DNA from 2 places in the Peteryoungia algae genome. Region 1 is predicted to be linked to the other one. Evidence: riboswitches for the same ligand, from Rfam matches in the RefSeq annotation. Region 1 holds a riboswitch; the other holds the start of a gene.
The links. A riboswitch is a leader RNA that binds a small molecule or an ion and turns the genes downstream of it on or off. The one in region 1 is predicted to bind S-adenosylmethionine.
Positions count from the first base shown of each region.

Region 2: it holds a riboswitch for S-adenosylmethionine, as region 1 does, so the genes downstream of both, metA (homoserine O-acetyltransferase MetA) here and QTL56_RS17845 (O-succinylhomoserine sulfhydrylase) in region 1, are expected to answer to the same signal.

Region 1 covers NZ_CP128477.1:3,757,891-3,765,904, reverse strand. Annotated here, with positions in the region: gene QTL56_RS17870 (glycosyltransferase) at 1-1,451, shown strand, start outside; gene QTL56_RS17865 (VOC family protein) at 1,400-2,944, opposite strand; gene QTL56_RS17860 (NADPH-dependent FMN reductase) at 2,999-3,553, shown strand; tRNA gene QTL56_RS17855 (tRNA-Gly) at 3,561-3,634, opposite strand; gene QTL56_RS17850 (2'-deoxycytidine 5'-triphosphate deaminase) at 3,717-4,814, opposite strand; SAM riboswitch at 4,888-4,966, shown strand; gene QTL56_RS17845 (O-succinylhomoserine sulfhydrylase) at 5,012-6,190, shown strand; gene apaG (Co2+/Mg2+ efflux facilitator ApaG/CorD) at 6,384-6,776, shown strand; gene QTL56_RS17835 (MYG1 family protein) at 6,857-7,801, shown strand; gene QTL56_RS17830 (Hsp33 family molecular chaperone) at 7,964-8,014, opposite strand, start outside.
Region 2 covers NZ_CP128477.1:3,077,144-3,085,157, reverse strand. Annotated here, with positions in the region: tRNA gene QTL56_RS14640 (tRNA-Gly) at 253-327, shown strand; gene QTL56_RS14635 (aldose epimerase family protein) at 437-1,447, opposite strand; gene QTL56_RS14630 (vWA domain-containing protein) at 1,494-2,678, opposite strand; gene metA (homoserine O-acetyltransferase MetA) at 2,761-3,690, opposite strand; SAM riboswitch at 3,783-3,860, opposite strand; gene QTL56_RS14620 (DUF1737 domain-containing protein) at 3,973-4,179, opposite strand; gene QTL56_RS14615 (HpcH/HpaI aldolase/citrate lyase family protein) at 4,176-5,099, opposite strand; gene QTL56_RS14610 (hypothetical protein) at 5,210-5,440, shown strand; gene leuD (3-isopropylmalate dehydratase small subunit) at 5,611-6,216, shown strand; gene QTL56_RS14600 (pyridoxal-phosphate dependent enzyme) at 6,272-7,204, opposite strand; gene leuB (3-isopropylmalate dehydrogenase) at 7,380-8,014, shown strand, end outside.

The DNA.
Region 1 (8,014 bases):
CGGTGCGTGGTCTGTTCGATCATCAGCAACCTCTTTCGGCGCGGCTCGTGGTCACGGGTGATCAGGGCTTTTTCGCCGGCGCCAGCCTTTGCCTGCTCAGTCTGCTCCTGATCTATGCGCCGATGGTCGCGGTGGTGCTCGCCCACATGATGCTGTCCTTCTTCCACACAGCGGCCCTCTTCCTGAGGATGGCTGCGGTCTCCCACGGCCGGCATCATCCGCGACCGGACGTTTCCTTTGAGAGTACCGCGGGCACGCTTCCGATCTATACGGTCATGGTCGCGCTCTATCGCGAGACGGCCGTCGTGCCGCAACTGATCGCGGCCCTCGATGCACTCGACTGGCCACGCAGCCTGCTCGATGTGAAACTGGTCTGCGAGGCGGATGACCTCGAAACGCTGGACGCCATAAGGCGGGCGCAGCCTGGACCGCATATCGAAGTGGTCGAGGTGCCGGCCATGGCGCCGCGCACCAAGCCGAAAGCGCTGACCTATGCGCTATCAGGCGCGCGCGGCGAGTTCCTGACCATCTACGATGCCGAAGATCGACCGCATCCGCGGCAACTGCGGGAGGCCTATCATGCCTTCCGTCTCGGCCCTTCCGAGCTCGCCTGTCTGCAGTCACCACTGGTGATCGACAATGCCGGCGACCGATGGATCAGCGCGATCTTCGCGCTCGAATATTCCGCCCTGTTCCGCCGTCTCCTGCCGGCACTCGGCTTCTATCGCCTGCCCTTGCCGCTCGGCGGCACGTCGAACCATTTCAAGACCGCCCTGCTCAAGGCCAGCGGAGGCTGGGACCCCTACAATGTGACCGAGGACGCGGATCTCGGCATGCGGCTCTGTCGCATGGGCTATCGCTCCTCGACGCTCACACTTCCGACCTATGAGGATGCGCCGACCGATTTTGCCATCTGGCTCGCACAGCGCACCCGCTGGTACAAAGGCTGGCTGCAAACATGGCTGGTGCTGATGCGCCATCCCCTGCGCACCGCGCGCGACATGGGGCCGTTTTCCTTCTTTGTCTTCCAGCTGCTTGTCGGCGGCATGCTGGTCGCAGCGCTCAGCCATCCCGGTCTGCTGATCTTCATCACGCTCTCTGTCCTGTCGCTGATGCAGATTCCGGCGCCGCAACCGAATGTCTTCACCACGATGATGCTCGCCATGGACATTTTCAACATTCTGGGCAGCTATGCCGTCTTCTTCGCGCTTGGGGCCACACCGATGACGGACCGGGAGAAAAAGGGCATGGGGTGGAAATGGACGATGATCCCCGTCTACTGGATGGCCGTATCGCTGGCAGCCTGGAAGGCCGTGGTCGAGCTCAGGCTCAAGCCCTTTCACTGGAACAAGACACCGCACCAGCCGAGACGCAGCACATCCCTGGCGCTCGGAATTGTTCAGACAAACCCGGCAGTCCCCGCCGTCACGTCCTCGTCCGAGAGGTTGTGATCCCCGGCGACCCGCGTCAGCGTGATCCGGGCGCCGCGGTCTCTCAATTGCTTGGCCAGGATCTCACTCTCGCCGGCTGCGGGATCGTCCGATCCGATGACCATCTGAATGCGCGTGCCCGAGAGATCGGCTTTCGGCGGATCGCTCTGAACCGGCATGGGCCGCAGAAGCATCGCTTCTCGAACGACACCCGGATGCAACATGATCGTGGCCGCGAGAAAATTCGCGCCGTTGGAATAGCCGGCGAAACGCAGGCGCATTTCGTCAATGCCATAGGCCTGTTTGGCATCCTCGATGAATGCGGCGAAGGCTTCGGCCTCCGCGACGATGTCCTTCTGGTCGAAATCGCGCGGACCGAAGCGGCGAAAGAAGCGGGCCACACCTTCCTCCGTCGCGCGGCCCCGAAGGCCGAGAAGGGTCGACGACGGCGCGATCTTGCGCGCGAAGGGCAGAAGGCTCGCCTCATTGCCGCCGGTTCCGTGCAGCAGGACGAGCGTCGAGCCATCACCGGCATCCGGCTCGTGGATGCGGTGCACGAAGGACAGGTCGCGGTATATGGTCCGAGGCTCTCCCGGAAGCGCGAATTGCGGCAGCATCGGCACGATGTCTTGCGGGCGCAGGTGAAAGTGTTCGGGGATGAAGAGCTGATCTCCGAGGGTTTCCAGCGGCTCGTCGATGGCAAAGCCCGGACCATCGGAGGCGAGTTCGATCAGACAGCCTGCGGGCTCGCGGACATAGAGGGAATAGAAGTATTTGCGGTCATGCATGTTGATCGTGTCGTCACCGCTCGACTTCAGCTCGGTCGCCTGCGCTTCGACGGCGGCGCGATCAGCCATGCGCAGCGCCACATGATCGATGGCGCCAGTGCCGGGGGCTGCGGGCCAGAAGCCACTGGCGTCGCGCACATCGATACCCTGACCGCTTTCAGACGTGAGGCGGGTGATCGTGCCCTCAGTCGCCGACACACGGAAACCGGCATGGCGGGTGAGAAAGTCGGCGGTCTGCTGAGGCTGCTCCGACAGCAGGGTCGCTGCCCGCAGACGGGTGATCGCATCCCTCGCTTCAATGCCGCGCACCGGCCAGGCCGCGCCCGGCTCAACCGCGCTCGTGCCGACGAGCTTGACGATGACGCCATCAGGGTCGATGAGCCTGAGCACAGGCTCGGCGAATTCGGTTGCGGGGCCGGTCGCTGCAACACCGAACTGCAAGGCACGCGTCAGCCAGAAGCCGATCGCATCCGGCTGAATGGCAAAGGCGATTTCGCTTGCCGCCCCATGGCCGACGCGGCCGGGGGAACCGTCTTCCCAGGCCAGAAATGTCACCAGCGAGCCGGGACCTGCGACGGCGTCGCCGTAAAACAGATGGAGCTGGGCGGCATCCTCGAAGCCCCCTGTGCGCTTGACGAGTCTCAGGCCCAGAAAACCGCAATAGAAGTCGACATTGGCCTGGATCTTCCGGGTGATCGCCGTGATGTGGTGCAGGCCGCTGGTCATCGCATTCTCCCTGTTCTACCCTCCCTTACAACAAATCCATACGAGGAAAAAATCATGGTGACACTGCTCGGCATTTCGGGAAGCCTGCGCAAGGGCTCGCTCAATACAGCGCTGCTGAAGGCCGCGACAGAAATCAAGGCCGAGGGCTATGCGCTGGAGGCTTCAGGCATCCACGGCATCCCACTCTATGACGGAGACCTCGAAGAAGCAGAGGGCATCCCGGCCGCTGTCACCACTCTCAAGGAGAAGATCATCGCCGCCGACGGCGTGATCCTGTTCACCCCCGAATACAACAACGGCATACCCGGTGCCTTCAAGAATGCCATCGACTGGCTGTCACGCCCTTCCTCCGACATGGCCAAGGTCTTCGGCAACAAGCCCTTCGCCCTGGTCGGCGCCTCGCCCGGCAATTTCGGCACGCTGCTTAGCCAGAACGCCTGGCTCTCGGTCCTGCACACGCTCGGTTGCCAGGTGTTTGCGGAAAAGCGGTTGATGGTGTCTCGGGCACATACGCTGTTCGACGCCGAGGGCAATCTCACCGACGAGGCCACGGCCAAGCGGCTGGGCGATCTGCTGGCAGCGTTTGCGCGGTTTGCGGGTGGTAGGTGAGGAAAGCTGGAGCGGGTGAAGGGAATCGAACCCTCGTATTCAGCTTGGGAAGCTGCTGCTCTACCATTGAGCTACACCCGCAACGGGGATGAGAAATCCAACAGTTCGACCGGAGTGTCAAGCCGGATGGGACGGAAAGGGGCGCGAATGCCGCCCCTCTTTGTCAGGGCAGGCGGAAGTGCTTGGAGAGTTTCAAGCCCTGTGCCTGATAGTTGGAGCCAAGGCCCGTACCGTAGAGGCCCTCCGGGCGCTCCTGCATATGCTCGTAGACGAGGCGGCCGATCACCTGGCCGTGTTCGAGGATGAAGGGCACTTCGTGGCTGCGGACTTCGAGCACCGCGCGGCTGCCCGAGCCGCCGGCCGGCGCATGGCCGAAGCCGGGGTCGAAGAAGCCGGCATAGTGGACGCGGAATTCGCCGACAAGCGGATCGTATGGCGTCATTTCGGCGGCGTAGAGCGGCGGCACATGCACCGCTTCGTTGGAGACGAGGATGTAGAACTCGTCCGGATCGAGGATGAGTTCGTCGCGGCCACGGCTGTAGAGCGGCTCCCAGAAATCCAAGACCTCATGGGCACCCTTCAGGTCGACGTCGATAACCGAGGTGTGGTGCTTGCCGCGATAGCCGATCAGGCCTTGCGGGCCCGAGCCTTTCAGGTCGATCGACAGCGCAATGCCGCCGCCCGAGACGTTTGGCATGTCGCTCGCAACCAGCGTCTCGGCCTTGTGCAGGTCAAAGAGTTCGGCCTCGCCCAGTAGGGCATGGCCGACCCGGAAACGGATCTGCGACAGGCGGGAGCCGCGTCGCACGATGATCGGGAAGGTGCGCGGCGAGATTTCGAGAAAGAGCTGGCCCTTGTAGCCGGCAGGGACCTTGTCGAATTCCTGGGCGTAATCGACCATGACGCGGGTGAAGATGTCGAGGCGGCCGGTCGAACTCTTCGGATTGGCCGAAGCCGAGATTTCGGCCGGCAGGTCGAGGCTTTCCATCAGCGGCACGATGTAGACGCAGCCGGTTTCGAGAACCGCACCGTTTTCGAGATCGATCTCGTGAAGGGTCAGCCGCTCCAGCTTCTCGGCAACCGTATGCCCCCGGCCCGGCATGAAACTCGCGCGCACGCGGATCGCCTTGCCCCCTAGGCGCAGATCGAGGCTTGCGGGCTGGATCTGGTCCTTGTCCAGCATGACCTCGCTCTTCAGCTGGCCGCCACCGAACAAGGCGCCGATCGCACGATCGGACAAAATCCCGGGTTTCAAGGTCATGATCTCAATCCTGTTTGGGCCAGACAAAACCAAAGCCCACCAATTGACGCAAGACCCGCGAAGGCGTAAGGCAGCCTTATCCCGTGGTGATTTGGCCGGTCGGCTTGCAGCCACGTTAAACAAGTGGCTAAATAGACCGGGTTTACGAAACCGGTCCGTTCACGCGACCGGTTTTTTTGTGTTCGAAAGGCACGCGCATGAGCAAGAACTGGCGCCCGGCAACCACCCTCGTCCATGGCGGCACGCTACGCTCTCCCTATGGCGAGACGTCCGAAGCGATCTTCCTCACCCAGGGCTTCGTCTATGACAGCTCGGAAGCGGCGGAGGCCCGCTTCAAGGGCGAGAACGAAGGCTATATCTACGCCCGCTACGGCAGCCCGACCAATGACATGTTCGAAAAGCGCATGTGCATGATGGAAGGCGCCGAAGATGCCCGCGCCATGGCGTCGGGCATGGCTGCCGTCGCCGCCGCCGTACTGTGCCAGGTCAAGGCCGGCGACCATATCGTCGCTGCCCGCGCGCTTTTCGGCTCCTGCCGTTACGTCGTCGAGACGCTGGCGCCTCGTTACGGCGTGGAATGCACACTGGTCGACGGCCGGGACCTCGCCAATTGGGAAGCCGCGATCCGGCCGAATACCAAGGTCATGTTCCTGGAAAGCCCGACCAACCCGACGCTCGAAGTAATCGACGTCGCGGGCGTCGCCAAGCTCGCCGACCAGATCGGTGCCAAGCTGATCGTCGACAACGTCTTTGCCACCCCGCTCTTCCAGAAGCCTCTGGAGCTCGGCGCGCATGTCGTCGTCTATTCCGCGACGAAGCATATCGACGGCCAGGGCCGCTGCCTCGGCGGCGTCGTCTTGTCGTCGAAGGAGTGGATCGACGAGAATCTGCACGATTACTTCCGCCATACCGGCCCTGCCATGTCGCCGTTCAATGCCTGGACGCTTCTGAAGGGCGTCGAGACATTGCCGCTGCGCGTCAAGCAGCAAACGGCGAGTGCCGCAGCGATCGCCGATTTCCTCGCGGAACAGGGTGCCGTGGCGAAGGTGATCTATCCCGGACGCAAGGATCATCCGCAGGCCGATATCATCGCCAAGCAGATGACCGGCGGCTCGACGCTGGTATGCTTCGAGCTGAAGGGCGGCAAGGACGCGGCCTTCAAGCTGCAGAATGCGCTCGAGATCATCAAGATCTCCAACAATCTCGGCGACGCCAAGAGCCTGATCACCCATCCGGCCACCACCACCCACAAGAACCTCACCGACGAAGCCCGCGCCGAGCTCGGGATTTCGGGCGGCACTGTCCGTCTGTCCTGCGGGATCGAGGACACGCTGGACCTGATCGAAGACTTCGAAAAGGCGTTCAGGGCCATCTGAGCCGACACCGAAGCGCTTCGGCATACAAAAATTATCAGCCGCGAGTGGCGTCGCGACTGCCCCCTTGCCCTTGACGCGACGGGCTGCGTCGTTATCCCTTCAAGGCAATGTGACGTTCCGCGGCGGATCTTGTTGCCGCCACAAAGAACGCCATCTCTATGGGAATGAAGACACGCTTTCGCAGGGTCCATGCATGTATCGCGCACTGACACGGGACATCGAGGTTCTGGTCGAACCTTACTATCTCGAGGAACAGTCTGACCCGGATGACAGCCGCTACGTCTGGGGCTACCGGATCGTGATCTCCAATCATTCGGCGAAGACTGTGCGCCTGACGCATCGCTACTGGCATATCACCGACCAGAACGGCCAGGTGGACGAAGTGAGCGGCCCCGGCGTCGTCGGTGAACAGCCCTGCCTCGCCCCCGGCGACACCTATGAATACGCCTCCGGCTGCCCGCTCGATACGCCGTCGGGCATGATGTATGGCACCTATCGCATGGAGACCGACGACGGCGAGGCATTCGATGTCGAAATCCCCGCCTTCTCTCTGGACAGTCCGGGCATGGTTCGCACGCTCAATTAGCGCTTTGCGGTTGAGTTGCGCGTGCCCAGCCGCTATCTGGAAGGTCAGATCCGTACTTCCAGCCAGGGGCACCATCCGGCATGAGCATCCAGTATCTCGTCACCCATAGTGGCGGCTTCCATGCCGACGAACTGCTGTCGTCCGTCATCCTGACGCGCCTTTTCCCGGATGCGAAGATCGTGCGCAGCCGGGCGCCCGACTGGATCACGCCCGCGACAGACCGCATCATCTACGATGTCGGCGGCGCCTATGATGCAAACGCCCAAATCTTTGATCACCATCAGCGCGGCGCTCCGCTCCGCGAGGATGGCCAGCCCTTCAGCTCCTTCGGCCTCGTCTGGAAGCATTATGGGAAGGACTATCTCGCCGTTCTCGGCGTTCCGGTCGGCCATGTCGATGCAATCCACGAGAGCTTCGACACCAAGTTCGTTCTCCCGATCGATCTGCTAGACAATGGCGCCCTCAGCCCCGCGACGGCCGGGCCTCTGGCCGACCTCACACTGCCGAGCCTCCTGGAAACCCTGAAACCCGTCTTCGACGACAGGGCGCCAGGCTCGGACGACCGGGGTTTTCAAGCGGCGCTCTCGATCGCCCGCGCCATCGTCGAAGCCGGCATTGCGCAACGGGCCTCCAAGCTCAGGGCCGAGAGCATGGTCCTCGAGGCGATCGCAGCAACGGGAGACCGGCATGTGCTGGAATTGCAGATGGGCATGCCCTTCCGTCCCGCGATCGTGAAAGCAGGCGCTGACCACCTGCTCTTCGTCGTGCACCCCCGCGACAAGGACTGGTGCATCACTGGCATCCGCAAATCGGAGAACAGTTTCGAGCAACGCGCCGACCTGCCTGCGGCATGGGCGGGATTGAGCAATGGCGACCTTGAAGCCGTGTGCGGCGTCGAAGGCGCCAGCTTTTGCCACAACGCTCGCTTCATCGCAGCAGCGCGTTCGCGCGAGGCTATCCTCGCCATGGCGGACATCGCCGTCGCCGAAGCGCTCCAGGCGGACAAGCTCACCACGGAAGCCTGACGAACCGTCGGCGACCAGGCGGCGTGAAAATCGATGCACGCCTCATGTCCAAGCCATGCGACAGGGCCTTCCCGTCGCTTCCAATCTGCAAGAACCGGATCTTGCCGGGCATTGAAAAAGCCGGATCGCTCCGGCGTTTCGTGTCTTCTTCCGTGCCTGCTTTCAAGCCGGCGTCAGCTCTGCCGGCTCGAAGTGGTAGTCGGTCGAGCAGAA
Region 2 (8,014 bases), 680 kb from region 1:
GTCGATTGGTCCGATCCTGTACCGGAATTTCCTTTGAGCGATAGGCCCAAGACCGACATGCTGCAATCTTTCCTGCAGCCGAAAACCCCGGAAAAGGTGAGCTTTCTCAGTCTCTTGCGCCGCGGTTGAATTTTTTTCGCGCCGATCCGTCATTTCCCTGTTGCATTTGAAAATCGGTTGGGCCATATAGCGCCCGTCGCCGCAAGACGGACGGCCCACGATCCAGACACTACCCCAGGATCGAGGTTATGAGCGGGTGTAGCTCAGGGGTAGAGCACAACCTTGCCAAGGTTGGGGTCGAGCGTTCGAATCGCTTCACCCGCTCCATTCTTTCTCCTCAAGAGACATTTTGGGATCATGCGCCGCGGTCCTGGCGCTGCTGGCTTCGTGCATGTTTTGCCGGCCGCAGGTTTCCCCGCAGCCGGCGGTCCTCGGCTCACGCCTTCGAGAAGTTGTAGTCCGTTTCCTGGCGCAGCACTTCACCGGGGCGCAGAACTGCGTTCGGGAAGTTCGGATGGTTGATCGCGTCCGGCCAGACCTGCGTTTCCATGCAGAAGCCGGCGAAGGCGCCGTAGCGGCGGCCTTCGAGGCCAGGAACGGCTGGAGCGACCTTGCCGCCGGCATAGAACTGAACGCCCGGTTCGGTCGTCAGGATCTCCATGGTCACGCCGGAATTGACGCTGCGCGCCAGCGCAACGCTGCGCTTGGACACGCGGCTGCTGGAAAAGCAGAAGTTGTGGTCGTAGCCGAGTTGCGCGCCATCGACTTCGAGGCGGATCGGCCGCATCTCGCGGAAGTCGAAGGCCGTGTTTTCGACCGGGCGGATTTCGCCTGTCGGGATCATTCTGCCGTCGACAGGGGTGTAGTGATCGGCGGCGATCATCAGGTCATGACCCAGAATGTCGGGGCGGCCATCGAGATTGAAGTAGGCATGGTGACAGACATTGGCGATCGTCGGCTTGTCGGTCACCGTTTCATAGACGGCCGAGAAAACACCGCCGGCTTTGAGTGCAAAGGTGGCGCAGGTGCGCGTGGTGCCCGGGTAGCCGGCGCGTCCGTCCGGATCGGTGATCTCCATCTGGACGAAGTCGGGGCCGAGTTCGAGGATCACCCAGTTCCGGCGCCCCATGCCGTCCGAGCCGCCATGAAGGTGACTGACACCGCGCTCGTTGAGCTCAAGCTGATGATCGACGCCATCAAGAGTGAATCGGCCATCGCCTATCCGGTTCGCACAGCGTCCGGGTGTCGCGCCGAAATAGGGTGAATGATCGAGATAGCCGGCAAGATCTTCGAAGCCGAGCACCAGAGGAGCGTCGTGACCTTCGAGACGCAGATCCTGCAACACAGCACCGAAGGTGAGGATCGAGGCGGTCAGGCCGCCTCCCTTCAGGACCACTTTCTCCACTGCGTCTCCCGTTGGCATCACGCCGAACACAGTCCTCGTCATCGCGTCGTTTCCTCGCTTTGTCTCATTGTTGTCTATTGTTTCGCGGTCACCGCGCCAGTTCGCGTGCGGCGGCTTCCAGGCCACCGAGCGTCAGGGCATGCATTCGGTTCCCAATCAGATTTCGAATCAGGCCCACCGACATCGTATAGTCCCAACGTGTCTCCGGCAGGGGATTGATCCAGAGATGCCGCGGGAAGTGATCTGTGAGCCGCGTCAGCCAGGTCGCGCCACTCTCGGCGTTCCAGTGCTCGACCGAGCCGCCCGGATGTGTGACCTCATAGGGGCTCATCGCCGCATCGCCGACAAAGATCAGCCGGTAGTCCGGCCCGAACGTGCGGATGACGTCGAGGGTCGACATGGCATCTGAATGGCGGCGTTGGTTGTCCTTCCAGACCTTCTCATATGGGCAGTTGTGGAAGTAGAAATATTCCATGTGCCGGAATTCGGAGCGTGCGGCCGAGAACAGCTCCTCGATCTCGCGGACATGGTCGTCCATCGAGCCGCCGATGTCGAAGAACATCAGCAGCTTCACGGCATTGCGCCGTTCGGGCCGGGTCTTCACGTCGAGATAGCCGTGTTCGGCGGTCGAGCGGATCGTGCCGGAGAGATCCAGCTCCTCTGCGGCTCCCTCGCGCACGAAGCGACGCAATCGTCGCAGCGCCACCTTGATGTTGCGCGTGCCCAATTCGACGCGGTCATCGAGATTGCGGAACTCGCGCTGGTCCCAGACCTTCACCGCTTTCCGGTGCCGGCTTTCGTTCTGGCCGATGCGCACGCCTTCCGGATTGTAGCCATAAGCGCCGAAGGGCGACGTGCCGGCCGTGCCGACCCACTTATTGCCGCCCTGGTGGCGCTCCTTCTGCTCCGCGAGACGTTGCCTGAGGGTCTCCATCAGCTTCTCGAAGCCGCCCAGTGCCTCGATCAGCTTCTTGTCTTCGTCCGAGAGGTGCTTCTCGCCGAGGCGGCGCAGCCAGTCTTCCGGGATCACGCCCGCATCGATGCGCTTGTTGGCATCTCCACTGAAAATGCCGCCGAAAATCTCTGAAAAGACCCGATCGAAACGATCGATGAAACGCTCGTCCTTCACCAGCGTGGTGCGGGCGAGATAGTAGAAGCCATCCGGATCGAAATCGACAAGGCCCGCCTGAAGGCCTTGCAGCAGAGCGAGGTATTCCCGCAGCGTCACAGGAACCTTCTCTTCTTTCAATCGCAGGAAAAACGGCAGAAACATCGATCAGAATAGGCTCGGTTTATCGGCGGCCGCATCCTGTCACAGAGCGACCAGCCTGTCCCGCCAAAAACGGCCTGCGGTATCAGCGTGTTACACCGCTGCCGATCTCATTCAGGTCATAGGGCGTCATCTGGTAGATCTCATTGATCCAGTTGCCAAACAGCAGATGCGCATGGCCGCGCCAGCGGTTGAGCGGGGGGAGTGCGTCATCGTTGTGGGGGAAGTAATTGTGGGGCAGCTTGATCGGAATTCCGGCAGACTTGTCGCGGAAATATTCGTCGCCCAGCGAGGTCGAGTCATATTCCACGTGATTGAACATATAGAGGCGGTTGGCGCGCTTCTCCTGCACCAGGCAGACGCCCATCTCGTCGGATTCCAGCAGGATTTCCAGGTCCGATATCTTCTCGATGTCGGCGCGGCGAACTTCCGTCCAGCGCGAGACCGGCACCTGAAAATCGTCCGAAAACCCGTTGAGATAGACCGATGAGGGCGCGAGGTTTCGATGGCGATAGACGCCAAACGCCTTTTCCTTCAGCGGATGTTTCGGAACCTTGTGGAAGTGGTAGATGGCAGCCATGCCGCCCCAGCAAACATTCATGGTCGAATGCACGTTGGTCTCGGTCCAATCAAGGATCTGCTCGAGTTCCGGCCAATAGGTAACCTCCTCGAAGGGCAGGGTCTCGATCGGGGCGCCGGTGATGATGAAGCCGTCGAACTTGCGGTGCTTCACCTCGTCCCAGGTCTGGTAGAAGGACAGAAGATGGTCTTCCGGCGTGTTCTTGGCCTTGTGGCCGCCGACACGGACGAGTGTCAGCTCCACCTGCAGCGGCGAGGCGCCGATCAGCCGGGCGAACTGGACTTCGGTCTTGATCTTGTTCGGCATGAGGTTGAGCAGGCCGATCTGCAGTGGGCGAATGTCCTGGCGGATAGCCATGGTTTCGGTCATGACCCGCACGCCCTCATGCACGAGGGTCTCAAAGGCGGGCAGCGTATCGGGAATCCTGATCGGCATCTTACTCTCGACTTTCCTTGTTACGGCGGTCTTCGGACCGCGGAAACAAAAATACCGGCGGCTTCAATATCGCCACCGGTCCTCGGAAAGTCTGATAACTCGCCTCGGCCCTTTAGCGACTTATTTTACGTGGCTGCAAGCCGGCCGGCCAAATCACCACGGAACAAGGCGTTTTACCCCTGTCCGGACTGCGAATCAATGGGGTTCGGCCAGGCATGGAGGCACAGCCGGGCAGCGCGCCGGAAAGCCAGTTTCGCCCTCGCCGGCTGTGTGGCGAGCTGGCTATTGCTCGCCGAGTTTCATCGACGGATCATAGTCCTTGCCATGCACGGTCTTCACCACGGCCTGGCCGCAATACATCTTGTTCTCGGCCGCATTGAAGGAGTGGCTCGGGGAGCCATGCAGTTCCCAACCCTTGTTGAGGGCATCGGTGACGCGGTGGCAGAAGCTGGAATCGTCAGGGCCGGTGAGGAAACGATAGACTTTCATGGTGACTTGTCCTTTCTGGCGTCGATCAGGGCGACCTTGGCGAGAAGGCGCGTCGCCTCCTCGGCATGCAGCTTCTCGATCATGCGCCCATCGATGTTGATGACGTTGAGGCCCGCATGGGCCGGGTCGGCGAAAGCATTGGCCACTATGCGGGCGTCGATGATTGCCGCCTCGTCGGGTCCGAAATGTTGGTTGGCGGGACTGATCTGGGCCGGATGGATCAGCATCTTTCCGTCGAACCCCATGCCGCGCCCTTGCGCGCACTCGGCTGACAGAGCTTCGAGATCGCGGAAATCGTTCGAGACACTGTCGATGACATCAAGTCCATAGGCACGGGCCGCGAGCACGACCTGCATCAGATAAGGCACGAGATAGGTGCGCCCCGGCGCCTCCGGGATGCCGGTCGCCTTGCGCAGGTCGTTCAAGCCGACGACCAAGGCATCGAGCCGGCTGTCGCTTGTCCGGCCGGCGGAGGCGATCGCTGCACCGTTGAGGATGCCGCGCGGGGTTTCGATCATTGCCCAGATCCTGAGACCTTCCGCCGCAGCGTGCTCGCCGAGACGATCCGCAACGTCCTGAACCGTCACCGGCTCTTCGACCTTCGGGAGAAGGACGGCGTCGGGCGCTGCAGCAAGGATGAGGTTCATGTCCTCGAGAAAATGGGGTGTATCCGTCGCGTTGATGCGAATGATGCGCTCGCGATGTCCGAGGTCAGAATTCGTCAGGAATGTCAGAAGCTTGTCTCGCGCTTCCGCCTTCCGGTCTTCGGCAACCGAGTCCTCGAGGTCGAAAATCACCGCGTCGCAGTCGAGGCTAGGCACCTTTTGCAGGGCCCGTTCGTTGACCGCCGGCACCGTCAGCACGGACCGACGCAACCGAGAGGGGTGGTGAAAGCGAAAGGAGAATGGCTCTGAAGTCATGGGCGAGTTCTGGCAAGCTTTGGCCGACCACGCAAGATGACAATTGGGTGAAAGCCCCTTGCAATGCTGGAGAAGAAGGGCCACCTTGGCTGGCGAGAAAGGACACGATCATGCAAAATATCCGCTCTGCCGCCTATGCCATTGCCGGCCTCGCATTTGTCGGTATCGCAGCCGCTTTCGCGGTCTCGCTGACGCTTGTCATCGGGGCGCTCCTCACCGTGACGCTCGGTGCTCGCATGCTGATGGGCAAGACGAAGCGCGCTCCGGTCTATGCGAAGGCAAAACCGAGCGAGGGCGTGCGCGTCTGGAACGACGGCAAGGGCACCATCATCGATCTCTGATCGTTCAGGACTGCGATCCGTCTCCGACCCGCGCGCGGGTGAGAGGATAGACACGTGGGCAAATCCTGCGGGCCCGCATCCGTCATTTGCAAGAATCTCCTTCAATTTCTCGCGGTTTTGCTCTATGGGCGGGACACCAAACCCGCATTAGCCAGATCGAAGGCAGATTGATGGACAAGTTCGTAAAGCTCACCGGTGTCGCAGCACCGCTTCCGGTCGTCAACGTCGACACGGACATGATCATTCCGAAGGACTATCTGAAGACCATCAAGCGCACCGGTCTCGGCACTGGCCTCTTCGCGGAGGCTCGCTACAAGGAAGACGGTTCGGAGAACCCGGATTTCGTCCTGAACAAGCCGGCCTACCGCAATGCGCAGATCCTCGTTGCCGGCGACAATTTCGGCTGCGGTTCCTCGCGCGAACATGCTCCCTGGGCCTTGCTGGACTTCGGTATCCGCTGCGTGATCTCGACGTCCTTCGCCGATATTTTCTACAACAACTGCTTCAAGAACGGCATCCTGCCGATCATCGTCAGCCACAGCGATCTGGACAAGCTGATGGATGACGCTAGCCGCGGTTCGAATGCCGTGCTGACCGTCGATCTGGAAGCCTCGGAAATCACCGGTCCCGATGGCGGCCGGATCTCGTTCGAAATCGATGCCTTCAAGCGCCATTGCCTGCTAAACGGCCTCGATGACATCGGCCTGACGCTCGAAAAGGCATCGAATATCACGAGTTTCGAACAGTCCAACGCTGCGCAGCGCCCCTGGGCCTGAGACCAGGCGGATGTGAGACAATCAAGCCGGGCGTGAGCCCGGCTTTTTTATTGGTTCAGAGGAAGCGCGTGCGCCATGTCTCGAGTGACGCGAGCGACACGCCGATCCCGCCGCACACCTCGACGAGCGGCGCCTTGAAGCGCGACAGCAGATCGGCATGCACATCTGCAACGGCGAGTGCTGCACCACAGGCCGGTTCGACCAGAATCCGCTGCGCATCGGCGAATTTCAGGCAGGCCGCGACAGCCTGTGCATCGGTTACCGTGACGCTCTCGATCGGATGGGTGTCCAGCAAGTCGAAGACATGCTGTGCGACCTGCCGTGCGCCAAGCGAATTGGCGATCGAGGTGATCGCCGGCAGGGTCACGCGCTCTTTCGCAGCGACCGCGGCATTCAGGGAGGCCGCACCTTCTGTTTCGACCGCGACAACGGGGATGTCCGGCAAGCCATTGCGGCGCAGGCCCTCGACAATGCCGGCCAGAAGCCCACCGCCGCCGACGCTGGTGATCACGCAGTCGAAGGCTGCGCCTGATTTCACCACCTCATCGATCAAGGTGGCATGACCTTCCCAGAGCAGCGGGTGGTCATAGGGATGGACATAGGCGGCCCTGCGTTCGGCGGCGAGCGCAACGGCATGGGCATTGGCCTCATCGAAAACCTGCCCGTGGACGAGTACATTGGCGCCGGTTGCCGCGATGCGGGCACGAACCGCTTCGGATGTCGTTTCGGGGACGACGATGGTTACCGGGACCTGCAATGCGCGGCCCGCCACCGCGGCTGCGATCCCGGCGTTGCCGCCGGACGCGCAGAAGATCTCCTTCGCACCCTTCGCAACCTCGTGCTGGCAGAGAAGGCCAACGCCTCTCAGCTTGAAGCTGCCGGAAGGCTGCAATGCATCGATCTTCAGCCAGAGCGGCAGGCCGCTGGCACTGTAGTCGGCGGCGGTTCTGAGCAGGGGAGTTTCGATATGGAGCGGCGAGAGCGGCATGTGGGATGGGTCCAATTGGCAGAGGCGCCTTTTTGGACCCGCAGCCGGTCTGCGGTCAACGGCGTTATCCCTGTCATGGCAGACCTCGATGCGTACCGTTTCCGGCCTATCTCGCTTGAAATGGCCGTGCCCCGGGCGTAAGAAGCCGCGACTTCTATTCGAGTGGAGGGTTTCCATGACGGCTCGCAATCTTCTTCTGCTGCCCGGTGACGGCATCGGCCCAGAGGCCATGACCGAAGTTCGCAAGATCATTGCCTATATGAATGAGGCGCAGGGTGCCGGGTTCGTGACGGACGAAGGTCTCGTCGGGGGCTCCGCCTATGACGCCCATGGGGCGGCGATTTCAGAAGAAGACATGGCAAAGGCGCTTTCTGCCGACGCCGTGCTGTTCGGTGCCGTGGGTGGTCCGAAGTGGGATGACGTGCCCTACGAGGTACGCCCGGAAGCCGGACTGCTGCGCCTGCGCAAGGATCTCGAGCTTTTCGCCAATCTGCGCCCGGCCATCTGCTACCCGGCGCTTGCCAATGCTTCCTCGCTGAAGCCTGAGCTGGTCGAGGGTCTCGATATCCTCATCGTTCGCGAGCTGACCGGTGGCGTCTATTTCGGTGAGCCGAAGACCATCACCGATCTCGGCAATGGCCAGAAGCGCGCCATCGATACCCAGGTCTACGACACCTACGAAATCGAACGCATCTCGGCCGTCGCCTTCGAACTGGCCCGGACCCGTGGCAACCGCGTCTGCTCGATGGAAAAGCGCAACGTCATGAAGTCCGGCGTCCTGTGGAACCAGGTCGTGACCGCGACGCACAA